DNA from 3 places in the Arthrobacter sp. HS15c genome. Region 1 is predicted to be linked to each of the others. Evidence: riboswitches for the same ligand, from Rfam matches in the RefSeq annotation. Region 1 holds a riboswitch; each other region holds the start of a gene.
The links. A riboswitch is a leader RNA that binds a small molecule or an ion and turns the genes downstream of it on or off. The one in region 1 is predicted to bind cyclic di-AMP.
Positions count from the first base shown of each region.

Region 2: it holds a riboswitch for cyclic di-AMP, as region 1 does, so the genes downstream of both, ABV518_RS18215 (M23 family metallopeptidase) here and ABV518_RS20600 (LysM peptidoglycan-binding domain-containing protein) in region 1, are expected to answer to the same signal.
Region 3: it holds a riboswitch for cyclic di-AMP, as region 1 does, so the genes downstream of both, ABV518_RS12225 (hypothetical protein) here and ABV518_RS20600 (LysM peptidoglycan-binding domain-containing protein) in region 1, are expected to answer to the same signal.

Region 1 covers NZ_JBFOHM010000013.1:137,940-147,485, forward strand. The annotation lists gene ABV518_RS20545 (SulP family inorganic anion transporter) at 1-742, shown strand, start outside; gene ABV518_RS20550 (thioesterase family protein) at 765-1,568, opposite strand; gene ABV518_RS20555 (endonuclease/exonuclease/phosphatase family protein) at 1,727-2,404, shown strand; gene ABV518_RS20560 (NUDIX domain-containing protein) at 2,429-2,992, opposite strand; gene ABV518_RS20565 (DUF1918 domain-containing protein) at 3,043-3,234, opposite strand; gene ABV518_RS20570 (class I SAM-dependent methyltransferase) at 3,342-4,097, opposite strand; gene ABV518_RS20575 (DUF1810 domain-containing protein) at 4,109-4,549, opposite strand; gene ABV518_RS20580 (DNA alkylation repair protein) at 4,565-5,089, opposite strand; gene ABV518_RS20585 (TraR/DksA family transcriptional regulator) at 5,094-5,456, opposite strand; gene ABV518_RS20590 (cupin domain-containing protein) at 5,608-5,994, shown strand; gene ABV518_RS20595 (coiled-coil domain-containing protein) at 6,027-7,307, opposite strand; cyclic di-AMP (ydaO/yuaA leader) riboswitch at 7,730-7,931, shown strand; gene ABV518_RS20600 (LysM peptidoglycan-binding domain-containing protein) at 7,935-8,783, shown strand; gene ABV518_RS20605 (YdiU family protein) at 8,853-9,546, opposite strand, start outside.
Region 2 covers NZ_JBFOHM010000011.1:48,261-57,806, reverse strand. The annotation lists gene ABV518_RS18215 (M23 family metallopeptidase) at 90-908, opposite strand; cyclic di-AMP (ydaO/yuaA leader) riboswitch at 919-1,162, opposite strand; gene ABV518_RS18210 (metal-dependent transcriptional regulator) at 1,293-1,988, opposite strand; gene serC (phosphoserine transaminase) at 2,267-3,397, shown strand; gene ABV518_RS18200 (DUF3027 domain-containing protein) at 3,555-4,181, opposite strand; gene ABV518_RS18195 (cold-shock protein) at 4,190-4,573, opposite strand; gene ABV518_RS18190 (hypothetical protein) at 4,769-5,002, shown strand; gene ABV518_RS18185 (helicase-associated domain-containing protein) at 5,013-7,550, shown strand; gene ABV518_RS18180 (DNA repair helicase XPB) at 7,564-9,210, shown strand; gene ABV518_RS18175 (hypothetical protein) at 9,264-9,546, shown strand, end outside.
Region 3 covers NZ_JBFOHM010000006.1:281,708-291,253, reverse strand. The annotation lists gene ABV518_RS12255 (EamA family transporter) at 298-1,302, opposite strand; gene ABV518_RS12250 (LysR family transcriptional regulator) at 1,375-2,283, shown strand; gene ABV518_RS12245 (histidine phosphatase family protein) at 2,261-2,788, opposite strand; gene ABV518_RS12240 (winged helix-turn-helix domain-containing protein) at 3,101-3,967, opposite strand; gene ABV518_RS12235 (response regulator transcription factor) at 4,629-5,369, shown strand; gene ABV518_RS12230 (sensor histidine kinase) at 5,373-6,878, shown strand; cyclic di-AMP (ydaO/yuaA leader) riboswitch at 7,002-7,160, shown strand; gene ABV518_RS12225 (hypothetical protein) at 7,166-7,906, shown strand; gene ABV518_RS12220 (glycosyltransferase) at 8,053-8,964, shown strand; gene ABV518_RS12215 (YdeI/OmpD-associated family protein) at 8,915-9,358, shown strand; gene ABV518_RS12210 (HAD-IA family hydrolase) at 9,339-9,546, opposite strand, start outside.

The DNA.
Region 1 (9,546 bases):
TCCGATAGTGCTCGACGCAGGGGCGCGGACGCAGCTCAGCGCCGTGGTGGCAGCCTTGCTTGTGATCCTGTTTATGGTTGCCGTTCCGGGGCTGACGGCTTTCCTTCCCACGGCCACGCTCGCCGCCGTGGTGATCGTGGCGGCGGCATCGCTGGTGGACGTGAAGACGCTTTTCCGGCTCATGGGGACGAGCCGGACGGAGGCCCTCCTCCTCGTGGTCGCGTTCCTCGGCGTCGCCTTCGTCGGAGTGCTGGAGGGAATCGTGGTGGCGATCGGACTGTCCCTGATGGCGTTCGTCCGGCGCGCCTGGGATCCCTACCGCACGGAGCTCGCCAGCGTTGAGGGCGTTCCGGGCTTCCACGACCTTGACCGGCATCCCGAAGGCCAGCGGGTCGAAGGGCTGGTGATTGTGCGCTTCGATGCGCCGCTGTTCTTTGCCAACGGCGAAGTGTTCGCAGACCATGTCCGCAGCGTCGTTGACGGCGCCCCCTGGCCCGTCAATTGGGTCATCATCGCCGCCGAACCCATAACTGATCTCGATACGACGGCACTGGATGAGGTTGCCCAGCTCGACGACGAACTGGCCCGGGGTGGCACCAGCCTGGTCTTTGCCGAGCTGAAGGGCCCCATCAAGGACCGGCTGGTCCGGTTCGGAGCCAGTGCACGGTTCACGCCGGACCACTTCTACCCCACGATCGACGCCGCCGTGGGCGCCTACAAGGCGAACGCGGCCACCGCGTAGCAGGCGCAGCTCCCGGCCGCGGTCAGGACTTCCGCAGCGTCAGGATCTGTTCTGCACGCCCGAAGGGGCCGGCAAGGTCGTGCAGCACCGTGGAGGTGAGGCCAATTCCGTCCGCCCCGAATGACACCGCATTGTCCAGGCCCAGCCATTCACCCTCCGGCCGCCGGTACATGTGGATCTGCAGGTCCAGGTTCGGGAAGGCGTAGCTGTCCTTGCCCGGAGGGACGCGGGCCGCGATCCCGTTTGCGGTATCCACGAGCCCCATCAGCCGGGCCAGGTCGCCGCTGTCGGCAGCGTCGGTCAACGGGTGCCCGGTCCGCAGCCAGACCGTGCCGGCGCCCGGCCGGTGGCCCTCGGCGACCCGCATCTCCAGGGAACGGATATACCCGCCCGGCCAGACGCTGGCGCCGTCGTACGGCTTGCATTCGTCCGGCGCGGGGATGGCGGTGTCCTCGACGGCTGCGACGGCGCTGGTGTCGCTGGTGACCAGCCGCCAGGCCGTGGCGCGGATGGCCACGCGGCCGTTGGCGATGAGCTCGGCCTGGAGCAGCTCGATGGTCCTGCCCGGCCGGAGCGTAGTGGTCTCGATCTGGAATTCACCGCCGGGAATCAGCCCCAGGATTTCGTAGCTGAGGCGGGCCATCCGCATGTCCGCCCGGGGCGAGTGCCGTTCCAGGCTGTCGGCCATGAGCCCGGAGGCTGGGGCCATGTGCTGCTCGTGCTCGTTCCAGGCCCCCTGGGCGTGGATGGTGGAGCGGAATCGGCCGCCACCCAATGCCTGGTAATAGAAGTTGCCGTCGGCAAGTTCGGGCAGATCTCTGGTCAACGTTGGCCCTTCCCGTGGTTTTGGGTGAATCGCCACTAACTCTATCGGCTTGGCCACGACGCTTTGCCCCGACGCGGCGAAATGTTGGCGCCGGAGGAAGGCGATCCGGCTAGACTCAGGAACTGGTCCTGTCAGCAACCCTCGAAAAGAGGTGTCCGATGCGCGTCATTAGTTACAACCTGCGGAAGCACAAGGCGAGCGGAGAACTCCTTGCCCTCGCCCGGAACTTTGACATCGATGCGCTGTGCCTGCAGGAGGTGGATTCGGCCGATCTGCCGGAAACCCTCGGGCCGCTGCACCTGGCAGACTCCACCAAAGGCAACAGGCTGGGTCTGGCCATCTATTACCGGAGCAGCCGCTTTACGGCCGTGAACACCCAATCGTTCGCGCTGAAGAAGTCCATGCATGACCGGGTGCTGGCGCCTGCCCATGAGCGCCTGATCGGCACCCGGGTGGTGGATAACGAAACCCAGCACGAACTGGTGATCGGCTCCTTCCATGCCGCACCGCTCACCGCGTCCAACTCGCTGCGCCGGACGCAGATCCATGCCGCCCACGCCGAGCTTCTGAGCATGGGCAGCGGGCTTATGACGCTGATGGTGGGTGACTTCAACTACCCGTTCTTCACCAAGAACCTGCACGCACACATGAAGGACTCCGGTTATGCCCTGTCCCTCAGCGACCGGCGCACCTACACCCGCTACAAAGTCTTCAAGGGACACTTCGATTTCGCCACGTCCCTGGGCCTGGACATTGAAAGTGTAGAAACGCTGCCCCGCGGCAAGTCCGACCACCTTCCCATCCTTGTCACCGCGGAATACGGTCAGGACACCTGAGGGCCGTTTCCCCGGCAGGTGCCGCTAACGGCTGGCTTCCGCCAGCGACAGCATGCGGGTCCGCAGTCCGGGCCAGGCGGCGGCAAACCCCGGGTGCAGTTCCCTGGCGTCGACGTCGGCCAGCGGCACCCACAGGAGTTCGATACTTTCGGGGTCGCTGATCACCGGCTCAAAGGGATCAGTGACCAGTAGGACCACGGTGGTGTAGGACCAGTAGCCGAAGTCCAGGACAGAGGTGAACAGGACGCTGACGCTCTCGCCCGGCACCGCGGCTTCTTCATGGGCTTCCCGCAGCGCGCCCGTCACTGCGTCCTCGCCCTGGTGCAGGGCTCCGCCGGGGAGGCCCCAGGTTCCGCCGTTGTGGCTCCACTCCGCGCGGTGCTGCAGGAGCACGCCCCTCGCCGGGTCGTAGGCAAGCACTCCGGCTGCGCCGAACCTGCCCCAGAAACGCCCCCGGTCCCCTTCCACCCAGGCATCGCCGGGATCCCGTGGGCCCGTCCTGGCAGGAGGGTGCTGAAGGTAGGGGTCTTGCGCGGGCTGGCGGGAGCTCCCGGCGTCGGCCTGCCTCGCGGTCACGGAATGATCCATGGCTCCAGTCTGACAGGTGCCCCGCTGGCGGCACGCAATATAAGACGGCCTCAGCCGCCGTGCGTCTTGTCGACGGCGAAATCACCGCCGGGATACATAACGGTCTCGTGGCCGTCGTCAAAGCGGACAAGGTATGGCGGGTGGCCTTCCTGTCCTTTCACTTCCAGGATCACCCCGTGCCGGTCGGTTGAACCGACGGTCCTTCCCCTGACGATGATCCTGTCACCCTGCGCTGCCTCCATGGCAACCACCTCCCAGCCCCAGAGTACGACTCAACGGCAGGCGGCAACAGGGTGCCGTTGAGCAGAGTTGTCCGGCGCGTATTTCGTGCCCTGCTTGGCCTGCCGGCTCACACTGCCGTGAACCGGTACACGGAAACGTGGCTGCGGGAATCTTCGGTGAATTCGCTGCGGTCCCAGTCCGCCCACCTGGATTCCAGCTCAAACCCGGCAAGCCGCGCCATCAGGTCGAGTTCGCTGGGCCAGATGTACCGGTGGGGTGTCCGCCCGATCCGCGCCTCCCGCCCATCCGCCAGGTCCGGACCGAACTGTACGTGATGGGAGATGACGTGCTGGTGCAGCACGTCATAGGTATCGACCAGGAGGTAACCAGGCCGGCTCACCTCCACGGTTCCGCCATGTCCGGGTGGCAGCGACCGCAGTTGCGGCACCCACAGCTCAACGACAAAGCGCCCGCCCGGCGCCAGGTGACGGGCAGCGTTTTGGAAACACCGGACCTGTTCGTCCTGCGTCAGGAGGTTGGCGATGGTGTTGAATACCAGGAACGCCAGCGAAAAGTTCTCCCCCGCCACGGCCTCGCACATGTCGCCCTGGACGACGGGAACGCGGTCCTCTCCCACTTTCTCCCGCAGCCGGGAGATCATCGCGTGGGACAGCTCAATGCCGCTGACCTGGACCCCGGCCTCTGAGAGCGGGATGGCGACCCGGCCCGTGCCAATGGCGAACTCAACCGCCGGACCGTCGCCCGCGAGCTCCGACAGTGCCTCTACAGTGGGCGCCAGTACCTCGGGAGAGAACATTCCCTCGCCGGGCGTGTCGTACTGCTGCGCAGCCTCGTGGTCCCAGAGCTGTTGCTGGTTGATCATCCGCACGTCAGTCAGTCCCTGTCCGCCGCGAGCAGCGAGTCAGTGGCTGGATCCGGCTGGCCGTCAAAAAAGTCTGCCAGCACTGTTTTGAAGATGGTCTCCCCCGGCGCGGCACGCAGGAACAAGGTCATGGACGACTGGAGCTTCCTGGCGTCGATGCCGCCCAGGATGTCGACGGCGGGCTGGCCGGCATGGGTATCAATGGCTGCTGCGGACTCGAGCAGCCGCGGCCCCAGGACGTCATGCTTGAGGTAGGCCTGCGCTTCTGCCAGCGTGCTGATGGCGTACCTGACGGACGTCGGACTGCTGCCAAGCCCGGCTATCTGCGGGAAGACGAACCACATCCAGTGGCCGGTCTTCCGGCCGAGCTGCAGTTCAGCAAGCGCCTGGCTGTACGTGCCGCCGCTGTCCTGGGCCTCAACAAACCGTTCCAGGTGGTGGGGATCGCTCATGTCAGTCTCCTTCTTTCAGGTGTTGCCGCCTATTTCCGCGGTCAGGGATGCGGCCCGGCGGATCCAATCGTCGGGGTCAAGCCGCCAACGGGTCATCACGACGTCGGCGCGCTGCCGGTCCTGTCCCTCGAGTAGAGTCAGCAGCGGAACCACAACGTCGCTGATCAGCGGATCCACCAGCTCACGTGAGTGCGCGGACCTGATGAAGCCCTCGAGCCGGGTCAGGTCGGTGTGCCGCAGCAGGCCAACACGGGACTGCAGCAGCACGACGGCGGCGAGGCGCCGTTCATACACCGGTCTCCTGCCTGGATGCGGCTGGCCCCAGAGCAAGGATGCCAGGGCCGTCACGTCGTCGTGGGCAAGCTCCTTGAACTTCCTGCCGGCGTCGCGGACGGTCCCCCGCACTGCTCCTACCGATGACCCGTAGGAGCTCATGGTCCCGCCCACCCGGGACTCCACATCGTCCGCCCGGTACCAGGCGCCTTCGTTCTGCAGGGTGGTGTCGATGAAGGCGGCGGCGTCCAGTACGGTCTGGTTCACAGGCCTACCGCCCGCCGCGGCCGGTGGAGGCGTGCTCAATGCAGTACGGCGTCCAGGGCCGGGCCTCCAGGCGGCCTTCGGCAATGGGCCGGCCGCACACACTGCAGGCTCCGTAGCTGCCGTCCGAGATCCGCTTCAGTGCCGCTTCAACCTCGGCAAGCCCGGCGCTGCTCTGGTTCAGCAGGGCCGAGGCCTGGGACAGTTCAAAGGCTATGGTGGCGCCTTCGGGGTCGTGCTCGTCGTCGACGTTGGAGTCCAGCCGCGCAGCGCTGGCTGACGAGATATCCGCCCGGAGCGCCGGGAGCAGGGCAAGTTTCCGGGCCCGCTCTTCCTCCAGGAGGATCCGGAACCGCTCAAAGTCAGCCATGGGAAAAGCCTAACGCCGCCGCTGCTCTGGGGGACTCGACAAGCCGCGCGCAACGGAGGATGCTGGCACTCGTAAGCGCCTCAGATGCCGTCTGGCGGCCAGGGACAGACAGCTGACGGACACCGAATTCCGCAGAGAAAGCCCGCGTGCCATGCCCACAAATGTTGTTACCCAGCTGGCGGTCAAGTCGCACAATTCACCGGACGAAAAACGCCGTCCGGACAAGACCGAAGTGGACGTCGTCCATCTGGGCGACTACACCGTTGGACGGTTCACTTTCGAGCCCGGCTGGCGCTGGTCCGACTGCATCAAGCCCGTGGTCCACACCGAGTCATGCCAGGTCAACCACATCGGATACTGCGTTTCCGGTGCACTCTCGGTGGAAACCACCGACGGAAACAGCATCAGCATCTCCGCAGGCGATTCCTACACCATTCCGCCCGGACATGATGCCTGGGTTGACGGCGACCAGGCCTTCGTCGGGATTGAGTTTGTCAGCGCCGCGGAATTCGCCAAACCGCCGCAAGACTCCGCCTAGCCCGGGGTTTGGGCGGCTGCGGGCAACGCCGGTCAGTACCAGTTGTACTGAATGGAGTGGTTCCAGGCTCCGCAGGGTGAACCGTAGCGGTCCCTGATGTAGCCAAGCCCCCACTCGATCTGGGTCCTGAAGCTGGTGAGCCAGTCGCTGCCTGCGCTGGCGTACTTCCCGGCGGGCAGTGCCTGGGCGATGCCGTACGCACCGGAGTACGGGTTGGTGGCTGTGGTCAGCCAGTTGGATTCCTTGGTCCACAGCTGCGCCAGGCACTGGAACTGGTCCTGGCCCCAGCCATAGGCGGACAACCGGCCGGAAGCGTAGCTCTTTGCACCGGCTGGATCGTTGACCGCGCCGCCCGGAACTATGGGTACGACGACGACGGGTGGCGGGGTCGGCGTCGGAACCGGGGCAGGAGCCGGGGCGGGCGCCGCCGGTGCAGCTGGTGCGGCCGGGGCCGGGTTTTGGGGTTTTTGCGCGGCGGCGAGGGCCGCGGCCTTGGCTGCGGCCTCGGCCTGCTGGCGCGCCTGCTCCTGCGCAGCGGCGCGTTTGGCGGCCTGCGCCGCCTCGTAGGCGGCCAGGGCGGCCTGGCCCTGGCGGAACTCACCCTCGACCGCGGCGGTGGTGTCTTTGAGGGACGCCAGCTGCGCGGTCAGTTCCTGGCTGTGCTCCTCTTGCTCCGCAATCTGCCGCGACATCGCCTGCTGGGCGGCCTGGGCGGCGTCGAGCTTGTCCTTTGCTTCCCCTGACAGTCGCTCGCGTTCTGCCCTCGCTGCCTGCTCCTGACCCGCCAAGGCGCTGGAGACCCGTTCGGCGGCCGCGGATTTGTTGACCAGGGCTGCTGTCTTGTCGCTGACGATCTGGACGATGTTGAGGCCCTGGATGCTGTTGGTCTGGACGGCATCCAAGGCAACGAAGAATCCCATGTTGGTGCCGCCAGTCTTGTACGACTGCGCTGCCAGCGCACCGATTTCCCTTTTGTACTGTCCAAGTTCGGCAGTTGCCCGTGCTGTCTGGGCGGTGAGGACATCCACCCTGGCACTGGCTGACTGGAGCGCAGCCTCCGCTACGGCGTACTCGGCGGCGGAGGTTACGGCCGCGCTGCCCAGCGCTTCGGCCTGTGTCTGCAGCCCGCCCAGCAGATCGTTGATCCTGGTGACCTCTGCGGCCTTGCCGGCCTCGCTTTGCTTGGCGTTCTGCACGTCCTGCCAGGAGGGGTAGCCACCCGGCGGTGCGTCGTCGGCGGCGTATGAAGGAAGCAAGGCAGCCGACCCCATCAGGGCGACGGCCAGCACCCCCGCGAGGGCGGGCAGCCTCATTCTGTGAGCAAACCGGGACATAGTTGGTGAGCTTACCGGGCAAAACGCCCAATAAGTCGTTCACGGTCAAACATTGTTACCCAGCAGAGATCCCGGTTCACCGGGCCGTGAGCCGGAAGTATCAGGGCGTCATCAACATGGCCCTGCACGCAGGCTCGAAATGTCCTATATCACGGCTTCGTCGAATTGTTGCGTCACAATCACCGCCCAAGCCTATTTTTTGTTTGTGAATCACGACACACCCGGATGAGCCCTTCCGGCATATACGGATTCGAGCCTGACCTGCGGCGCCTATCTCCCGAGCCGCTGGAACCGGCGAAATCATCAGGTGGCCTTGCACTCTACATTCCGTTATCGGAATGTGACATTCCTATCCTGCGCTGGTTATGGTCGTGCAGTGCCCCGGCCCAAGCCGGGACATTCCGGTCAGTATGCCGAGCCCTGCCACTGACCCGGGACCCCAGCGCATTCCACTGGCAGGGACGGGGGAACCACGTTTCCACGGCTTCTTTCGAAGCCTTGGGGTTAAGTCGGTATCGCTCCGTCCCGTGCGGAGCCGTAACCGGCCGGGTGTCTCCGACCCGAACCCGACAGCTCACCCCGCAGGCATGGGAGAGGCGATCATCCATGTCCAAGAACTTCACTGCCGCACGCCATCGTGCGACTGCTATCCGCCCCACAGCCCTCGTCGGCACGTCTTCAACAGCCAAAGCCCGCGCACTGGCGTTCGGCCGGCCTGCACTTGTTGCTGTTGCGGCATCCGGCCTGCTTTTCAGCGTCGGCACCCCCGCACAGGCCGGCGTCCACGGACCCGACACTTCCGGGACCGTCAATGTTCAGGGCCAGTCCAGCGCTCCGGTAGCAGCTCCCGTGGCTGCGCCTGCAGCGGCCCCTGCTCCGGCAGCGGCTGCAACCGTCTACACCGTCGTGTCCGGCGACACCCTGGGCGCCATTTCCGCGTCCTACGGCGTTGCCCTCAACGACGTCCTGTCGGTCAACGGCCTGACGATGACCACCATCATCTATCCCGGCGACCAGATCCAGATCCCGGGCGCAGGCTACACCGCACCGGCTCCCGTGGCGAAGGCAGCAGCAGCCCCCACGGCTCCGGCCAACACAGGCGTCCAGCTGGCCTCCACGTCCGCACCGGTAGTCCAGGCCCCGTCCGGCTCACTCGGCGCGGCCATCCTCGGGTCAGCCTATTCTCAGCTCGGCGTCCAGCAGGACTGCACCGCCATGGTGGAGAAGGCACTTCGCTCGGTTGGCAAGAGCGTGGGAGACCTGGCGCCAACCCAGTTCTTCGCGTACGGCACGGTGGTGGGTACTCCTGCCGCCGGTGACCTGGTCATCACGGCCGGCCATGTGGGCGTCTACGCCGGAAACGGCCAGGTCGTCAGCGGTGGCGTGGACGGTTACAAGACCGAAGTCCACTCCCTCAGCTGGCTCGCGGGGGCATCCTTCGTCCGCGTAGCGTGATCCGGCCATGCCCGACGGCGGCGGGCGGCACCCAGCCGCGCGCCGCCGTCGTCCATCCCTGGTGTTCGCTCAGGTCCCGCAGAAGGTCCGGTAGCTCCCGAAGTCAGCAGGGGCGGGACCGGCGTAGCGTTCCAGGCCGGGACGCTCGGTGTATGGGTTCGCCAGGACGTCCACCAGGCGGCGGAACGGGTCCAGGTCGCCTGCAGTAGCGGCGGCGAGGGCCTCTTCCACCAGGTGGTTCCTGGGGATGTAGGCGGGGTTCACCCGATCCATCATGCCCGCGTCCGGTTCCAGGGCGAGCCATCGTTTGGCCCATGCATCGAATGCTCCCGGGTCCGCGAACATGGCCCGGACAGCGTCAGGCGTGCCCCGGGCTGCCGAACCGAGGCTCCGGAAGAACGAGGTGTAATCAACCTGTCCCTCCTCAAGCAGTCCCAGCAGGTCGTTCACCAGCGGGGATACTGCGTCGTCGTCCGCGTCCAGCCCAAGTTTGGATGTCATCCCGGCGGACCATGCCGCGCTGTATAGCTTCCGGAACCCGCCCAGGGACTCCACTGCGAGCGCAACGGCCTGCTCCTGGTCCTCATGGAGCAGGGGCAGCAGCGCCTCGGCCAGCCGGGTGAGGTTCCATTCCGCAATGCGCGGCTGGTTCGCGTAAGCGTAGCGTCCGCCCGCGTCGATGGAGCTGTAGACCGCTTCGGGGTTGAAGGCATCCATGAACGCGCAGGGTCCGTAGTCGATGGTCTCGCCTGAGATGGTCATG
Region 2 (9,546 bases), on a different contig from region 1:
CGCAAGTTAGACGGTACAGGAGTTCGGAGCGAATGTCACATTCAGGTCACGGCATGTCATGCGAATGTGAGAGTTTGCCATCATTTTGGCTAGAGCCAGCCGGTGGGGTCAACGACTTCACCGTTGACCTGGACCTCGAAGTGGAGGTGGCAGCCGGTGGAGGCGCCCGTGGTGCCGCTGAGGGCCACGACGTCGCCGCGGCTGACTGTCTGGCCTACCTTGACGTTGAACGACGAGAGGTGGTTGTACGTGGTTTCCAGGCCGTTACCGTGATCCACCACCACGCGGTTGCCGCCGCCGTACTGGTGCCATCCGGCGAAGGTCACGGTGCCGCTGGCCGCCGCCAGGACCGAGGTGCCGCACTGGGCCACGTAGTCCTGGCCGCGGTGGAAGTCGCCCGTACCGCCAGTGATGGGGCTGACACGGTAGCCGAACGGGGAGGCCGTGACCAGGCTTGCCAGCGGGGCGCCCAGGCTGCCTGCGGATGCGGCCCTGGTGATCGAGCCCGCCGACTGGGCGCTCAGGAGCTGCTTGAGCTTGCCGTCGGGATCACCCTGGGTGACTACGGAGGAGCGGCTGAAGTCGATTCTTGCGGCTGCCTCGGCAGAGATTTCAGGCTGTGGAGCTGCGGAAACAGCCGAAGCCTGCTGGCCGGCGTCGGGCGTGGCCAGCACGGGGCTGGTGGCCGGCACCGTGACGGTGAGGACCAGGCCGGTGGCCGCTAGGGCGATGCCGGCCTTTTGGCCTACGCCGCTGGCGGCTGCGAAATCGGTGATCTGCCGGAAAGGGCCCCGGCGGCGGCGCGCATCGCGCTGTGGATCCCGGGGCCTGTCCGCGGCCACTGCTGCGGCAACGCGGGGCGCTGCTGCGGGGCCTGCCGCACGGCGGCGGCCCCTGGAATTCTGCATGGTCAAGAACGGTTCCTCTCTGGAAAGCCTGCGAAGTTAGCTGTCGGATTCGGGTCAGAGAGTTCAAAGACCCGGTCCGCCGTAAGCAAGCTTCGGCGCAGAGAGATATCCCGTAGGATCCTTCGCTGGAAGAGGCTTGCTGCTGACGGACTTCACCCCAAGGCGGCCTTGCGACCGCCGGTTGTGGTTCCCCCGCCTCTGCCAGTTGGTGACTCGTACCCCGATCTGCTGGCAGAGCTCGGCTCCAGATCAGGTAACGCTTTTGTATCGACGCTTGGCGTTAACTATAGGCGATTAAGCCGGACAGTAACAATTCCGTTATCTTTGCGTAAACCCCAACGAATGGGGTAAACACCCCGGTTCGGCGCCTCTTTTGGACAGGCGTCAGGCGACGGATACAAATACGTGCGCGGCGACTTCCGGCGGGAGCTCCAGCGCCCCTTCGATCCCGGCAACCCGGACCGAAATGTAGTCGCCAACGCGCTCCAGTGATACCGCAGCGCCGGGCCGGATCCCGCCCTCGTCGAGCTGGATGAGCAACTCCGGCTCCACCTGGATCGGTTCCGCCAGCCGGCTGACAACCACGTTGGAGCCCGGGCCGTAGCCCTTCATCGCTTCGAGGAGATTAATCACGCCGTCCGTAAAGGGCGACGACGCCTGGCCGCCCAGGGCCGCGAGGCCGGGGATGGGATTGCCATAGGGGGATTCCGTGGGGTGGTTCAGCAGTTCGTAGATGCGCCGCTCGACGCGTTCACTCATCACGTGCTCCCAGCGGCACGCCTCGTCATGCACGTAAGCCCAGTCCAAGCCGATGACATCCGCAAGGAGGCGCTCGGCCAGCCGGTGCTTGCGCATGACTTCCGTGGCCCGCTTGCGGCCTGCCTCCGTCAGCTCCAGGTGGCGGTCTCCGGAGACCACCACAAGGCCATCACGTTCCATCCGGCCGATGGTTTGGGACACCGTGGGCCCGGAGTGTCGGAGCCGCTCGGCGATGCGTGCGCGAAGAGCAACGATGTTCTCTTCCTCAAGCTCCAAAATGGTCCGAAGATACATCTCCGTGGTATCGATCAGATCCGTCATCCAGCTCAGCTCCTCGAGCGCAGTACCTTGCGTTGTCCCACCGTATCGCGTACCGACAGCGACGTAGTCCGTTGAAAAGCTTAGCCTATTTTGAGTTTGTCCGGATAATTCCTGGGCCGCCGGAGGCTTGTCTCAATGGCTGGACTATGACGGTGCCGGTTCCCGCCCAATCGGCGGTTCAGGCAGAATAAGGGAGGTCCGTGTTGCAGCCATCGTCGACTGCCGGCCATCCCACCGTCCCGGACGTGAGTTACGTCCACGCCGAAATTGGAGCCCCTGTGAGCGAAACCAGCATCACTATTCCTGCCGACCTCCTGCCAAAGGACGGACGGTTCGGCGCAGGACCTTCCAAGGTCAGGCCGGAACAGATTGAAGCACTCTCAGCCGCGTCCAAGACCATCCTGGGCACCTCCCACCGCCAGGCCCCGGTCAAGAACCTCGTCGGTTCTGTCCGCGAGGGCCTCAGCCAGTTCTTCCGTGCCCCCGAGGGATACGAAGTAGTACTGGGCGTCGGCGGCTCAACCGCGTTCTGGGATGTTGCCAGCTTTGGCCTGGTGGAAAAGAAGGCCCAGCACCTGTCCTTCGGCGAGTTCGGCTCCAAGTTTGCCTCCGCCACCAACAAGGCGCCGTTCCTGGACGCTTCCTCCATCATCAAGTCCGAGCCCGGTACCCGCCCGGTTGCCCAGGCCGAGGCCGGCGTGGACGTCTACGCCTGGCCGCAGAACGAGACCTCCACTGGTGTGTCCGCGCCGGTAAAGCGCGTGTCCGGAGCCGACGACGGCGCCCTGGTCCTGGTGGACGCGACGTCGGCCGCCGGCGGCCTGGACGTGGATGTTGCCGAAGCGGACGTGTACTACTTCGCTCCGCAGAAGAACTTTGCGTCCGACGGCGGCCTGTGGCTTGGCCTCTTCTCCCCCGCCGCGCTGGAGCGCGCTGCCCGGATCAAGGCAAGCGACCGCTGGATCCCGGACTTCCTGGACCTGCAGACGGCGATCGACAACTCCCGCCTCAACCAGACCTACAACACGCCGTCGTTGTCCACCCTGGTGACCCTGGACGCCCAGGTGCAGTGGCTGAACGCCAACGGCGGCCTGGACTTCGCGTCGGCCCGCACGGCAGACTCCGCCGGCCGGATCTACTCTTGGGCTGAGGCCTCCGACTACGCCACCCCGTTTGTGGCCAAGGCCGAGGAACGCTCCAACGTCATCGCCACGATCGACTTTGACGACTCCGTTGACGCGGCTGTGGTTGCCAAGGTGCTGCGTGCCAACGGCATTGTGGACACCGAGCCCTATCGCAAGCTGGGCCGCAACCAGCTCCGGATCGCAACGTTCGTGGCCATCGAACCGGCTGATGTCACCGCGCTGCTGGCCAGCATCGACTTTGTGGTGGGCGAACTGCGCAAGTAACTCCCCGCCACCTCATCGATTGCTCCGCAGGCGCCGTTTTGGGAGTGCTAAAGGGCGCTGTTGGAGCAATCGATGGGACGGCGTGGCAGGGCGTTAACGTTCGACGGCGCCGTCCGGGTGTGGTCCCGGGCGGCGCCGTCTGCTGTTTGAATCGGATTTACTCGGAGTCTTCGTCGGGCTCTTCAGTGCCCGGCTCCGCGTCTGCTTCGTCCGTGTCCGGCTCACCGGCGTCAGACTCGTCAGCGTCCGGCTTACCGGCGCTGGGCTCTTCCGTGTCAGCCTCTTCCGTGCCCGGCTCCTCGGTGTCGGACACTGCCTCGGCATCGGCTGCCCTATACCCGGAGTCCAGCGCTTCCTCGTCCTGGGCGTCCTCGGGGCGTACGCGTTCTGCCCAGGGCACCCATTCCGGTGCAAGGATGGACTCCTCGGACGGCAGCAGGCCAAGCTCGCTGATGGTGACCACCTTGGAGCGCGAGTTGCGCGTCAGGACGGCGAACCACTGCCACCCCTGGTAACCGGGCAGGCGCGACTCAAAAAGGTGTGTCACCAGCCGGTCACCTTCACTCTTGGCGCCGAGGTGGGTGCCTATGGTGGACGCCGCGGTGATGCTTTCGACGGCGGAGCGGGCCACATCAACCGCTCCGGCAAGGAAGGCATCCGGTTTGCCGACGCGCCACACGGGCACACCCGCACGGCGCTTGGTTTCGGCCACGGCGGCAGCGGCGGCCGGGGCGATTACCTGCTCCGTTGCCGTAGGGTCGGGCTGTTCAGCTTCCGGGTTCATCAGCAGGCCTAAACGTCCAGCTCGTCGGCAACCTTACGCAGGGCTGCGGCGATGGCCTTGCCCTTGTTGCCTTCCGGGTACTTGCCGGCGGACAGCGTGCCGGAGAGGTTGTCCAGCACGCTGACGAGGTCCTGCACCAGCGGTGCAAGGTCCTTAGCGCTGGGCCGCTTGGCCTTGGCGATGGACGGCGTCTTGTCCAGGACGCGGAGGCCCAGGGCCTGTGCGCCCTTGCGGCCGTCAGCCACGCCGAACTCCACGCGGGTTCCGGCCTTCAGCTCGGTGACGCCCTCGGGGAGCGATGATTTGGGCAGGAAAACCTCCTGGCCGTCCTCGCCCGCGAGGAATCCGAAACCTTTTTCCTTGTCATACCACTTGACCTTGCCGGTAGGCACGTAATCAACCTTCTTCGTTCTGACGTCTTGAGACACGGCCGGCAGTCACCGCATCCGCATTGATATGCGGGTTCAGGGTATGACTGCCCGGGCCGAGTTGGTCTGTTGCTTTCAAGGTTATCCTGCCGGGCGCCCGAATCCTGCTTTACGGGCCGTTATACGAAGGCCCGCCGAAGGACTGTTAGCGTTACGTCCATGACACCCTCGCGTTACCGGCGCCTCCTGATGATCTGCGCGGCTGCGGTCGCCCTGCTCTCGCTCGCGGCAGTAGGTGCGGTGATGGCACTGGCGTTTGCCGGCTCCGCCGCCCCCGTGTGGGTCACCTCCACTGCCCTGTACGGCCTGCCGGTTGCCTTCCTGCTGATGCTCTTCCTGATCCTGGACAGCGTGGCAGGGCGGCGCCGGGCAGGAAAGCCCGGCGGGCGGTAACGTTGGACTGATGTCCCTTATCCGCGCGCTGAGCAAAGAACTGGAGGCACGCAGCGACGAGTCGTTGCGTGCGCTGTTCGCCGCGCGGCCCGACCTCATTTCGCCCGCAGTTCCGGACTTTTCCGCCCTGGCCGCACGTGCCAGCGCCAGGGTCAGCGTGCAGCGCGCACTGGAGCGCCTGAACAAACCGCAGATGCAGGTCCTGGAGACACTGCACCTCTGCACCAATACCGACACCGCACACAGTGCCTGCGCGGCCGGACTGCGGAAGTTCATTCCCGGCGCGTCGGTGGCGGCCATCGAGCGGATCCTCGGCTCCCTGCAGGACCTCGCGCTCGTGCACCGGGCGGAACCCCCGCACGGCACCGCGCCCACGGGCCACCGTCAGCACTTCTACCTCCCGGTGGGAACACTTCGGGATGTTGTGGGCATCTACCCGGCAGGGCTGGGACGGAGCTACACGGAGCTGGTCCGCCTGCAGCCTGCGTTCGCCCAGCGCGTGGTCCAGCTCGTCGCTGAGCTGCACCGCAGCGGGGTGGCCATCCATGAGGCCACCACGCCCATGGAGGCCGCGCTTGCCCTGCAGCACTGGACGTCCTCGCCGGAGGCGCTGCAGGCGATCCTGGCCGGCGCTCCGGAACGGACGACGGCGTTGCTCGCCCGATTCGGGAACTGGGCCATGGGTGCCGTCCCCCAGGCGCAACGGAAAGCCTCCGTGGCCACCGAAGCCGCCGACGTCGGGCCCGTTGACTGGCTGCTGGCCCGCGGCCTGCTGGTTCCCCTGGACGCAGCCCACGTGGAGCTGCCCCACAGCGTGGGAGTATCCCTTCGGGGCGGCGCGATTATTGAGGACTTCACGCTGACACCGCCGGTTCCGGAACTTGGCCACACCACTGCCGCGCTCCGCCGCAATGCCGCCCTGGGCGCCATCGCGGAAACGCTTCGGCTGGTGGGTGAACTCCTTTATGCGGTCAGGGAGCAGCCGCTGGCAACACTGCGCACGGGCGGTGTGGGGGTCCGGGAGATGCGGCGGCTGTCAGAAGGGCTCCGGATCGAGCAGCACCGCACTGGCGTCATGGTGGAGTTGTGCGCCCTGTCCGGCCTGATCCGGCTTGACGTCGATTCCTCGGCTTGGGTCCAGCCACCGGACCTGGAATGGCTGGTCCTCCCGCGGCAGGAGCAGTGGCTGTGGCTCGTTAATGCCTGGCTGGCCAGTGAACGTGTTCCGTCGATGGTGGGCCAGCCGGTCAATGGGCAGCAAAGCACGCCGGCCGTTCATCGCGGCGCGGCCGGAACCACCATCAATGCGCTCTCGGCAGAGGCCCAGCGGCCGGACGCGCCGGTTGTCAGGAAGCGGATCCTGGAAATCCTGAACCACCTGACGAACGAGGCCGCGGCACCGGAAGCCCATGCCCCCGTCCTGGACGCCGCCGCCGTGCTGCAGCGGGCCGAATGGGAACAGCCTCGGATGGCGCGCCGGTTCAGTTCGCTGATCCGTGGCGTCCTGGCAGAGGCCGACATGCTCGGCCTGACCGGTTCAGGTGCACTCAGCCAGCTGGGAAGCGCGATCGCCGAGGACAAACCCGACGAAGCGCTGGGGATCCTCGGTGAGCACCTGCCCGCGGCGCTGAACCATGTGCTGCTCCAGGCCGATCTCACCGCCATCGCGCCGGGATACCTGAGTCCCGAACTCAGCGAAAAACTGCTGCTGATGGCCGACGCCGAGGGCCAGGGCCCGGCCACGATCTACCGGTTTTCCACCGCGTCGGTGAGGCGGGCGCTGGAGGCCGGACAGGACGCGTCAAGCCTGCTGGCCTTCCTGCGGGAGCACTCCGCCACCGCCGTGCCGCAACCCCTCGAATACCTGGTGGAGGACACGGCCTCCCGCCACGGCCGGCTTCGGGTGGGCATAGCGGCGAGCTTCGTCCAGAGCGACGACGAAACGGCAGTGCTGGAGCTTGCCGCGGAGTCGAAGGCATCCGGGCTTGGCCTGGTGCGGATCGCGCCGACGGTCCTGATTTCCACGGCGCCGCCGCGCGAAACGGCACAGGTCCTGCGCGGCCTCGGACTTTCCCCGTCGGTGGAGGAATCCGAGCCGTCCCTGATCCGGCTGCGCCGCAGCATGCCGGCCCCGGCCAGCGCGCGGCCGGTCTACACCGCGCCGCGGACCGCGCCCGCCGACGCCGAAATGGATTCCCAGCTGGCCGTGCTGCGCCACCTCAAAACGTCCCACTCCGGTGGCCCGGACGGCCACGGGGCGGTCAGGGCACCGGGAGTGGGGGCGCCGCCGTCGTCCGTGTCTTTGTCCGGGTCCGGCGAAACCGCGACCCAGCTCGGCCTGGAGACCTTGCAGCGGGCCATCCGGCTCAAACAGACAGTGTGCATGAACGTGGTGGACGGCGGCGGCAACGCCAACCTGGAGACCGTTGTTCCCTTGTCGGTAAGCGGCGGACGGGTCAGGGTCTTCGATCCCGCGCGGGAGACCGAACGGGTGGTCTCCATCCACCGGATCATTGATATTGAGGCCGCAGAGGAACTGCGCCAGTGAAGGACGCCACCGCGTGAACGACGGACCGCTGATTGTCCAGAGCGACAAGACCATACTGCTGGAGGTGGACCATGAACTGGCCACCGAGGCCCGCCATGCCATCGCCCCGTTCGCCGAGCTGGAACGCGCCCCGGAGCACATGCACAGCTACCGGCTGACGCCGCTGGGCCTGTGGAACGCCCGCGCTGCGGGCCTGGATGCGGAGAAGGTCCTGGACACGCTGCTGAAGTACTCGCGCTTCCCGGTGCCGCATTCCCTCCTGATCGACGTCGAAGAGACCATGTCGCGTTACGGGCGGCTGCGCCTGGAGAAGGATCCGCAGCATGGCTTGGTCATGCGGACCGACGACTATCCGGTCCTGGAAGAGGTCATCCGGGCCAAGAAAATCCAGCCCCTGCTGGGGCCCCGGATCGACGGCGAAACCATTGTGGTGCATTCCTCCCAGCGGGGCCAGCTCAAGCAGCTGCTGCTGAAGATCGGCTGGCCGGCGGAGGACCTCGCAGGCTACGTGGACGGAACCCCGCACCTGATCGCCCTGAACGAGGACGGCTGGAAGCTCCGGCCCTACCAGCAGCTGGCCACCGAGAACTTCTGGGCCGGCGGCAGCGGTGTTGTGGTGCTGCCGTGCGGCGCGGGTAAGACGCTCGTGGGTGCAGCGGCCATGGCCGTCAGCTCAACAACAACGCTGATCCTGGTGACCAACACCGTGGCTGCGCGGCAGTGGAAGGACGAGCTGCTCAAGCGCACCTCCCTGACGGAGGACGAAATCGGCGAGTACTCCGGTGCGGTCAAGGAAGTCCGGCCCGTCACCATCGCCACGTACCAGGTCCTCACCACCAAACGCGGCGGCCTCTACCCCCATCTGGAGCTCGTGGACGGCAATGACTGGGGCCTGATCATCTACGACGAAGTCCACCTGCTGCCCGCCCCGATCTTCCGCATGACCGCTGACCTGCAGGCGCGCCGCCGGCTGGGCCTCACCGCCACCCTCGTCCGCGAGGACGGCCGCGAAGGGGAAGTCTTCAGCCTGATCGGGCCCAAACGGTATGACGCGCCCTGGAAGGACATCGAAGCGCAGGGGTACATCGCGCCGGCGGATTGCGTGGAGGTCCGGGTGGACCTCCCCCGCGACGAGCGTGTGGCCTATGCCATGGCCGAGGACGCCGACAAGTACCGGCTGTGTTCCACATCGGAGACCAAGACCCGGATCGTCGAGCAGCTCGTGGCCCGGCACCAGGGCGAGCAGTTGCTGGTGATCGGGCAGTACATCGACCAGCTGGACGAAATCGGCGAGCGCCTCAACGCTCCGGTGATCAAGGGTGAGACGTCCGTCAAGGAACGGCAGAAGCTGTTCGATGCCTTCCGGGCAGGCGACGTGCACACGCTGGTGGTGTCCAAGGTGGCCAACTTCTCCATCGACTTGCCCGAAGCGTCCGTGGCCATCCAGGTCTCGGGCTCGTTCGGATCCCGGCAGGAGGAAGCGCAGCGGCTGGGACGGCTGCTCCGTCCCAAGAAGGACGGGCGGGCTGCCCGCTTCTACTCACTCGTGGCACGGGACACCCTGGACCAGGATTTCGCGGCCAAACGCCAGCGCTTCCTGGCCGAGCAGGGCTATGCCTACCGGATCATGGACGCGAAAGATGTAGAGCAGCCCGGCTAGGCATTACAGCAGGTCAGCTCTTGCACGGCCGCGCCGGAGCGCACACTGTTGGAATGCGCCCCAAACTCCGCCCCGACGTTCCCCTGCCAGGCCAGGAATCCGTGTGGGACTATCCGCGTCCACCGCGCATCGAGCCAACCACAGAACGTGTGCTGATCGCCCTGGGCGGTGAAATCATCCTCGACACACAGGACGCCGCGCGGGTGCTGGAGACGAGCCATCCGCCCGACCGGGTCGCAGTCTATGCCGGCCGGATGGACTACTGCGAGGTGGACGGCGAGCGAGTGCTGCCGCAGGCCGGCGGCTTCTATGGCGGATGGATCACCGGCCGCGTGG
Region 3 (9,546 bases), on a different contig from region 1:
TCCGGACAACTACTTCTACTGGGCCGCAGCATCCGCCGTGTCCACGCTGATGGTCCTGTTCCTTGGAGCGGTATGGCCTTCGGGCGGGCGCCTGGGCGACGGACGGCGCAAGCCCTCACCGGCCAAGCGCCGGCCCGCTCCCGCTGCGCGCCGGCCGGCCGCCAGGGCCGCAGCTGCCCGGGGCACGGCTGCCGGTCGCATCGCTGCTGGGGGCGCCGCCCAGCAACGTGCAGCTGCGCAACGCAGTGCCGCCCAGCGAACATCCGCCGCGCGGGCTTCCGGTCAGGGCGCTTCCGGTCAGGGCGCATCCGGTTCCCGCGCACCCGCCCGGCTGCCTGCCGCTGCAGCCAAGCGGCCGCCGTCGTCCGAGTCCCCGGTCCGCAAACCGGCACCCAAACCGGGCACCAGGACAGCGTCCCGGCGCTGACGCGGGGCGGCCCTGACGGTGAGAACCGCCGTCGCCACCCCACCGAGGAGCAGGAGCCCGCCGGCCAGCTCGGCAAGGGTTGGCACTTCCCCGAGCGCCAGCCAGGCAGCACTCATCCCCACGACGGGCACCAGCAAGGTGAACGGAACCACGGCCGACGACGGGTAACTGGCCAGCAGCCGGTTCCAGATTCCGTACCCCACCAGCGAGGCGAAGATGGCGGTGTACAGCGCGCTGAGGATCGTGGCAGGCTGCAGGTCAGCCAGCGTGCCAAGCACGGCGTCCGGACCGTCCACCAGCAGCGACAGGGCGGCAAGGGGCAACGGCACCACGGCGCCGGACCAGACCACCAGCCCCAGCCCCGAGGCGGCTTTGGCCTGGCGGGCGATGACATTCCCGGCGGCCCAGGACAGCGCAGCTCCAAGAACGATAATGAGCGGCAGCAGCGGGGCGACGGCGCTTCGGCCCACGGCCACCACGGCCAGTCCCGCGACGCCAAGGACGACGCCGGCCAGCTGGCGGCGGCTGGGCCGCTCCCCCAGGAACCCGGCGGCCAGGAGCACGGTGAGCAGCACCTGCGCCTGCAGGACGAGGGAGGCCAGGCCCGCCGGCATGCCGAGCGCCATGGCCAGGTAGAGGAGGCCGAACTGGCCTGCGCTCATAAAAAGCCCGACGCCGATGATCGCCTTCCAGCTGATGTCCGGTTTCCGGATGAAAAAGATCCAGGGAAATACCACCAGGACGAACCGCATGGCCACAAACAGCAGCGGCGGAACCTCGCGGCCATTGGCATGCAGGCCGAAGTCGATGGCTACGAAGTTCAGGCCCCAGAGGACGGCGACCAGGGCGGCAAGGAGGGAGTGACGGAGGTTCACGGTCCCACTCTGGCATTATTGCCAATGAAGCACCAGCGTTGAATTCAACGCATCATCATGTACATTTGCTTCATGATTGAGATCGGCTCACTCCGGGCCCTGGCGGCCATTGAACAGCACGGATCCGTCATCGCCGCATCCGAGATCATGGGCTTCAGCCCCTCCGCCGTCTCGCAGCAGATCAAGAAGCTGGAAAAGCAGACCGGATTCGCGGTACTGGAACGCCGCGGCCGCGGAGTGCTGCTGACCGAGCGGGGACTGACCCTCGCGGCCTACGGCCGGCGCATCCTGTCGGAGCTCGAGGAACTTGAATCCACGCTGTTGGCGGATCCGGCCAAACCGACCGGGCACCTGAAGGTTGTTTCCTTTTCCACCGCCTGCCGGGGCCTCGTCGGACCGCTGCTCGGACGGCTGGCTTCTTCCGGCGCGGACCTGGAGGTCAGCGTCCTGGCCGAGGATCCGCGGGAAGCCGTGGCGCGGGTGGCCAACGGTGAAGCGGACCTCGGTGTGGTGCACAACTGGAATTCCGTCCCGCTGGTGATCCCGGAGCATATGACGCTCGAGTGGCTGTGCGAGGACATGGCTGACCTGCTGGTGCACCGCAGCCATCCCTTGGCTGGACGCAGCCAGGTGGAACCGGCGGACCTCGTGGATGAGAGGTGGATCAGCACGCCGCACGGCGCCATCTGCAACGAGGCCCTGCTGCGGATCTTCGCCGACCTTGGCCGGGTGCCGGACATCCGCGTCTATGATCCCGACTTTGCAACGCACATTGCCCTGGTGGAGCAGGGAGCCGTAGTGGCGCTGGTCCCCCGGCTGGGCCGGCCCGCACTGCCCCCGGACGTAGTTACCGTGCCCCTGGTGAACCCCGCGCAGGTCAGGCAGGTGGGGATGGTTTACCGCCGGACCATGACGGCGAGTCCGGGCATCCAGTACGTGGCCGGGCTGCTGCGTGAGGTCAGTGCGCGCGCGGAACCTTGAACTTGGTGATCCGGGCGTCCTGCCCGTCGAGTTCCGCCCAGGTTTTTTCGGTTTCCAGGACCGTGAGGGCGCTGGTGGGATACCTGGTGGCGGCGTCCATGTAGGCATCGTGGTCGGAGTCCCGCGAGGCGAGGTGCATGGCAAGGTCCTGGACCCCTGGCATGTGCGAGATGAGCATCAGCGTGGTGACGGTGTCCGGCACATGGTTGACCACGGTCAGCATGCGCAGCGCCGAGGCGGCGTACAGGCCATCCTCGAGCTTCGGCGTCGGGGCCTTGTCCCCCAACTCGGAGCACACCCACGTGCACGTCTGGCGTGTCCTGAGGGCGCTGGAACACAGGATGAAGTCGGGGACAATGCCGTGCTTGAGGAGCCACCTCCCCGCCAGGGGCGCCTCGCGGTGCCCGCGCTCTTCCAGCGGCCGTTCGTGATCGGCAACCCCGCCCGGCCAGTCAGCCTTGGAATGGCGCATAATCACCAGGCGCTTGATGTGGTGGTCACTCATGCCCCAAGCCTAGCGCCCACACACGCCAGCGGCGCCGCCGTCGAACATCAGCGAACGCGTCACGCAGAGCATGGTTTCGGCCGCACGAAAGGCCCAGACACGCGCAAAGGCAAGCCCGGCCGAGGAAACCGAACCCAAAAGCATGCCCGGCGTGACACCGCAGGGCCGCGTCCCCATCAGCCGCGGAGGCCAATGCTCACGAGCCCGGACTGAACGCGAAAAGGCGGCACATCCCGGAAGCGCCGTTGTTGCGTGAGGTACGAGCGCAGGCGCAGAGGGATCGTGCCGCCTTTTGGCGGTGCTGAAGTTTGACTAGATCGAGTATTCCGGAGCGGCCCAGACAACAACTTCCGGGTGCTCGTAGAAGCGGTAGCCCTGGCCGCGGACGGTGCGCACGGTGTTGGCGAGGCGTCCCAGTTTGGAGCGGAGGCGGCGGATGTGGACGTCGATGGTCCGCTCGTTGGGGACTTCCTCGGCGTTGCGCCAGAGGCCCTCGAGCAGTTCGTCGCGGCCCACGGTGCGGGTGCCGTTCTCGACGAGGTAGTTCAGGAGCTCGAACTCCTTGAAGGTCAGGTTCAGGGATTCGCCGTCCAGGTGGACTTCGCGGCGGGCGAGGTCGATCAGGACGCCGGACGGGCGAGGATCCTGGGCCTGCTGCTGGCGTGCGGTTTCGGTGCGCTGGCGTGCGTTCACCGTGGGGTCGCCGAAGGTGGAACGGACGACGTCGAGCGCGGAACCGGGGGTGCTGGCCGGTGCGACGGCCACGGCCGCGTAGCTTTCGGCGCCGGTCACCAGGGACTGCGCGTAGGCTCGGATTTCCTGGGCGAGCTTGGCGATGGAGGTCCCGGCCGCAGCTGCGGTTTCCTCGTCGATGCCCATATAGAGGACGAAGCCGCGGGCAACGTTGTCATTGGCCACCGGGCGGACAGTGTTCGGGCCCGCCACCACCGGGGTGGGAGCGGTGACGGGCGCCGCGTCGGCGGGCTGAACAGCGCGGAGCTGGCCGTAGGAGTTGGGGTTGTAGCCCTGCGGGGCGTAGCCGGGGGCGGGGAAGCTGGTGCCGGGTGCGGCAGGAGCGAACGCCGGGCGGGCGCCGAAACCCTGGCGGAGGCCGGAGGGCTGGGCGGCCTTGCTGGCGTTTCGGACAGAGATGTGGACGTATCCGGATGCAACTGACATGGATTGCTTACCTCAATGTGAATGGCCGTCATCGCGGCTCGAATGCTTGGTTTCCCCGCAATGAGATCTGGGGAGGGGCGCCCGACGCTGGGCTGGGGGGCGAATGCCTAGGAACTTCGTGGGGTAATGAAGGTCAGGCGTGCATTCGACAACAGCGCATGTCGGCAGCAGCGGGTGTGCTGGGCCAATATTCTGCGGCTGCAGGTGCTGTTGAGTTCTTGTTCACAATTGAAGTGTGCAACGTAACAATGACAACTTGCAAGTAACAATGGGCGCAACGTTCCGCATAGTGAGACGAATTCCGAGAATGTGGCTCAGATCACGATTCTGGGAGACCAATAAAATAACAGGTGTTTTCTAGAACGATTGGTTGGAAAACCACTTTTCCCGAATAATATTCGCCAATGATCCCGAATATGCCATCGAGATTCACCAGCCGTGGAATTGCTGAAACACGCCCCCTGGTTTAGTGCCATGTCCAGCTCCTCCGCCATCCGGACAAAAAATTTTCCCGCCGATCTGTCGCCGGAAGGGCCGCGACCCTTAACTGGCGTCCAGGCAGAACGCCGCTGCGGACTTTCCAGCTCGCTAGGCTGGGATTCACAGCCCGCGCACAGGAAGCCCATAGCGCGGGCTAACCGACAGATCGGAGAGTTGTCCCATGGCCACTTCGCACTCCATGACCAACAACCTTCCCCAGCTCACCCACCCGGACGGTTCCCCCATCCGCGCCCTGGTGGTCGACGACGAGCCCAGCCTTTCCGAACTGATGAGCATGGGTCTGCGCATGGCCGGCTGGTCGGTAGCCGTTGCCGCGGACGGCCCCGAGGCGGTAAAGCTTGCCAAGGAGTTCCGCCCGGACGTCCTGGTCCTTGACGTGATGCTTCCCGGGTTCGACGGCGTTGAGCTGCTGACCAGGATCCGCGCCTTCGCGCCGGAGGTACCTGCGCTCTTCCTGACCGCCAAGGACGCTGTCCAGGACCGTATTGTGGGCCTGGCCGCCGGCGGCGACGACTACGTGACCAAACCGTTCAGCATGGAGGAGGTCCTGCTCCGGCTGCACCGGCTGGTGCAGCGCTCCGGAGTGGCTGCCATGGACACCGCAGAACTGGTGGTGGGCGACCTCGTCCTCAACATCGATACCCGCGAAGTGACCAGGGCAGGCGACCAGCTCCAGCTGACCGCCACCCAGTTCGAGCTGCTCCGGTACCTCATGGAGAACCCCAAGCGGGTCATCAGCAAGGCGCAGATCCTGGACCGGGTCTGGGACTACGACTTCGGCGGGCAGGCCAACATCGTGGAGCTGTACATCTCCTACCTCCGCAAGAAGGTGGATGCCGTGCATCCGCCCATGATCCACACCGTGCGCGGCGCCGGATACGTCATCAAGCCGGTGGAATAGGCCGTGTCCTCACTTTCCGGTGTTGCGCGCACGCACGGCCGGAGCTGGCTCAAGCCGTCCACGTGGCACCTGCGCACCCGCCTCGTCCTCGTGGCCATGGCCCTGCTGGTGGCCATCTGCGGAGCGGTGGGCCTGTTCAGCTACGCGTCCATGGATTCGTTCCTGACCCGCCAGCTCGACGAACAGCTCAGCCAGGCCGCATCCCGCTCCAACGACCCCGGCCGCCCGCCGCTGGGTGGCTTCAACGGCCGGCCTGACCCGCTCGATTCCCGCGGCCAGAGCGTGGGCACCCTCAACGCCCGGATCCTGGACAGCCAGGTCAACAGCGCCGGGTTCCTGGCCTCCGACACCACCCGCTCCCCCCTGTCGGCCCAGGACAAAGAGATCCTTCTTGCCCTCCAGAAAGACTCCAGCCCCGTAGACAGGACCCTCTCCAACGGCGATTACCGGCTGGTGGCGGTGCAAACCAACTACGGCGATGTCCTGGTGACCGGGCTCCCGCTCGCCGGGAAGGAAAGCACGCTCACCTCGCTGGTGTGGACGTTTGTGTTTGTTTCCCTCGGCGGGCTGGTGCTGATCGGCCTGGCCGGGACCATCCTGATCCGGCGCACCATGCAGCCGCTGGAGCAGCTGTCCGAAGTCGCTACCCGCGTTTCGCGGCTCCCGCTGGACGCCGGCGAGGTGGCACTCGCGGTGCGCGTCCCGCCGTCGAACTCCAACCCCGGAACCGAGGTGGGCAGCGTAGGGCACGCGCTGAACCTCATGCTGGACAACGTGGCCAGTGCGCTGCAGGCGAGGCAGCGGAGCGAGACCAAGGTACGGCAATTCGTTGCCGATGCATCACACGAGCTGCGTACCCCGCTGACGGCGATCCGCGGCTACACCGAGCTGATGCGGATGACCGAGAATTTCACCCCGGATGGGCGGAAGTCGCTGGCCCGGGTTCAAAGCCAGTCCGAGCGCATGACCACCCTGGTGGAGGACCTGCTCCTGCTTGCCCGGCTGGATGAGGGCCAGCCGCTGAAACTCAGCGAAGTGGACCTCACGCAACTGGTGGTCGAGACGGTCAGCGACGAGAAAGTCATCGCACCGGGCCACAACTGGCACCTGGAACTTCCGGACGAGCCACTGGCGGTCAACGGCGACGCCTCGCAGCTGCGCCAGGTGCTGGTCAACCTGCTCTCCAACGCCCGCAAGCACACGGCTCCCGGCACTACGGTGACCACGGCCGTGATGAGGTCCGCTGACGGCAGTGCCGTGGTGACGGTGACGGACGACGGCGGGGGGATCCCGGCCGAATTCGTGGACCACGTTTTCGCCCGGTTTGCCCGCGCAGACGCGGCGCGCACGGGCGCGGCACCGTCTGCCGGAGCCGCGGCGTCGGAAGGCACCAGCGGCCTGGGCCTGTCCATTGTCCAGTCCATCGTGGAGGCCCACGGCGGGAGCGTGGAGGTGACGTCCCGGCCGGGCCGGACCGAGTTCGCCCTGCGCCTGCCAGTGGTTTCGTGATCAATGCAAGGCAACGCACCGGCGTCGTGATCTCTGTTACCAAAATGTGACTTAATCGCCAGGCTCCTGTACCGTCGATTAGGTGCGGTTCCCTATTGGGCCGCATGTCCGGAGGACGCCAAGCTCTGCCGCTTCCCGGATTCCGCTTGACCAGGCAGAGGCGGGGGACCCAGAGTCCCGGGCATTTGATGCCCTTGGGGTGAAGCCAGCACGTGATGTTTCCGTGTGGCCGGATGCCCTCATCCGAACCCGACAGCTAACTCCGCAGGTGTGAGAGGCGATTCATCATGTCTGAATTTAAGGTAGAAGCACGCCCGCAGAGCGGGTCAACACATTCCCACGGCCGCCGCAGGCTCGCTGAAGCGGAAGCACCGGCACCCGCAAAGGCCACGTCCCGGCTGGCTAAAATCCCGTCTTTGGGTCGCCGTGCAGCCGTGTTCACCGCTGCGTGTGCCCTGCTCATCGGCGTGGGTGCCGCTGGCCAGGCCTCTGAGTCCAGCCTTCCGGTAGCCGCCAGCGAAACCCAGCCGTCGCCCGAAGCATCCGCTGCCGCCGACATCCAGTCCAATTTGAGCTTCGAGAAGGCCGAAATCCAGGCGCAGCCCGCCCCGGCACCCGCACCGGCTGAGATCAGCGTTGCACCGCAGGCCGCCGAGCCGGCACCGGCACCTGCCCCCGCTCCTGCACCGGAACCGGCGCCTGCCCCCGTGGTGGCCGTCAACGATCCGGCCGGAGCCCAGGCCTACGCTGCCGGCCAGCTCGCCAGCTATGGCTGGTCCGCTGACCAGATGCAGTGCCTGCAGACGCTGTGGACCAAGGAATCCGACTGGACCACCACGGCCACCAATGCGAGCAGCGGCGCCTACGGCATCGTCCAGTCGCTGCCCGCCGAGAAGATGGCTAGCGCCGGTGCGGACTACCTCACCAACTACCGCACTCAGATCAACTGGGGCCTGAACTACATCCAGGAGCGCTACCAGTCGCCGTGCGGTGCCCTGAACTTCCACTTGTCGCACAACTGGTACTAAGCCGGCGTCTCCGGCTTCCGACCAACGCAGGCAGCAGGCCCTGAATCCCCCGGTTCAGGGCCTGCTGCTTTTGGCGTCGCCGCCTCCACAGCAGCTTCACAGCCATGGCCTAAAGCGCTCACAACACCGGACGCCATCCTTGATGCATGACACCTACAGGCCAGGCGCAACGCGCACCGCAGCGGACCGCCCCCTTGCCCGCGACGCCGGCAGCCGAGTCCCGCTGCCACCCTGTTGATGTCCTGCCCGGAGTACCTGTCCTTGAGGTGGCTGTCCCTGTCTATAACGCGGAACAGAGCCTCGAGGCCGCGATCCGCCGCCTCCACCGGCACCTCAGCAGCGCCTTCCCGCAGTCGTTCCGGATCACGGTCGCTGACAACGCCAGCACGGACGGGACGTTGAGGATTGCCGAGCGGATAGCCCGGGAGCTGCGCGACCTGACCGTTATCCGGCTGAGCGAGGCAGGGCGGGGAAATGCCCTGCGCACTGTCTGGCTCGCGTCGCCGTCGCCGGTCCTGGCGTATCTTGACCTGGACCTTGAGCCGTCGGCGCTGGACCCGCTGCTGGCTCCGCTGTTGGCGGGGCAGGCAGATGTGGCGACCGGCGCCCGCAGGGGCAATCCGGCGTCGGGCCCACTGCGGCGCGGGTTCCTCCCCCGGTGCCTCAGCCTGGTGCTCCGGTCGGTGTCCGGCGCACGGTTCAGTGATCCGCAATGCGGCGCAAAGGCCATCCGGTCCGAAGCCGCCCGGCGCCTCCTCCCCCACACCGCCAACAACTCCTGGTTCTTCGACACCGAACTGCTGGTCCTGGCCAACACCTGCGGCCTGCGCGTACTCGAGGTGGCCGTGGAATGGACCGACGCGTCGGATTCCAACGTCGATTACAGCCGGACTGCCCTTGCTTATCTCCGCGACGCAGGGAGGCTCCGGCGCGACCTGCGGTCCGGCCGGATCCCGGTGCCCGCGGTCCGGGCTTCCCTGTCCTGCGGCTCCGGGCCATACTTGGGCCATGAAATTCACCACCACCATCCTGGGCAGCGGCAACAAGGCAGGCATTGAGGTTCCGGAGGAGGTTGTCGCCGCCCTCGGCGCGGGCAAGCGTCCGCCCGTTGTAGTGACCATCCACGGCAAGAGCTATCGGAGCAGCATCGCGGTGATGGGCGGGCAGAACATGGTCGGTGTGAGCACCACCAACCGGGAATTCACGGGCGTCGCGGCCGGCGACACCGTCGAGGTGGACGTGGAACTGGATACCCAGCCGCGCGTCATCGAGGTTCCGGGCGACCTGGCAGCAGCGCTGGCTGCGGAACCTGACGCCCAGGCGTTCTATGCCACGCTGAACTACAGCTCGCAGCGCCGCTACGTGGAGCCGCTCGGGGATGCCAAAACGGCGGAAACCCGGGCCAGGCGGATCGCGAAGGTGGTCACCGACCTCAAAGCCGGAAAGAAATGACCTGCCTGCCCGCCGCGTCCGTTTCCACTGCGGCAGTGACCGCGCTGTAGTCGCGTATATGGAGAACGCCGTCCGGCAGCGGGCCCGTGTTGGGGCCGACGGCCACGGTCCGGATGCCCGCGGCCACCCCGGCTGCGATTCCGGCCGGCGCATCCTCGAACACAACGGCGTCCGCCGGCTCCACGCCT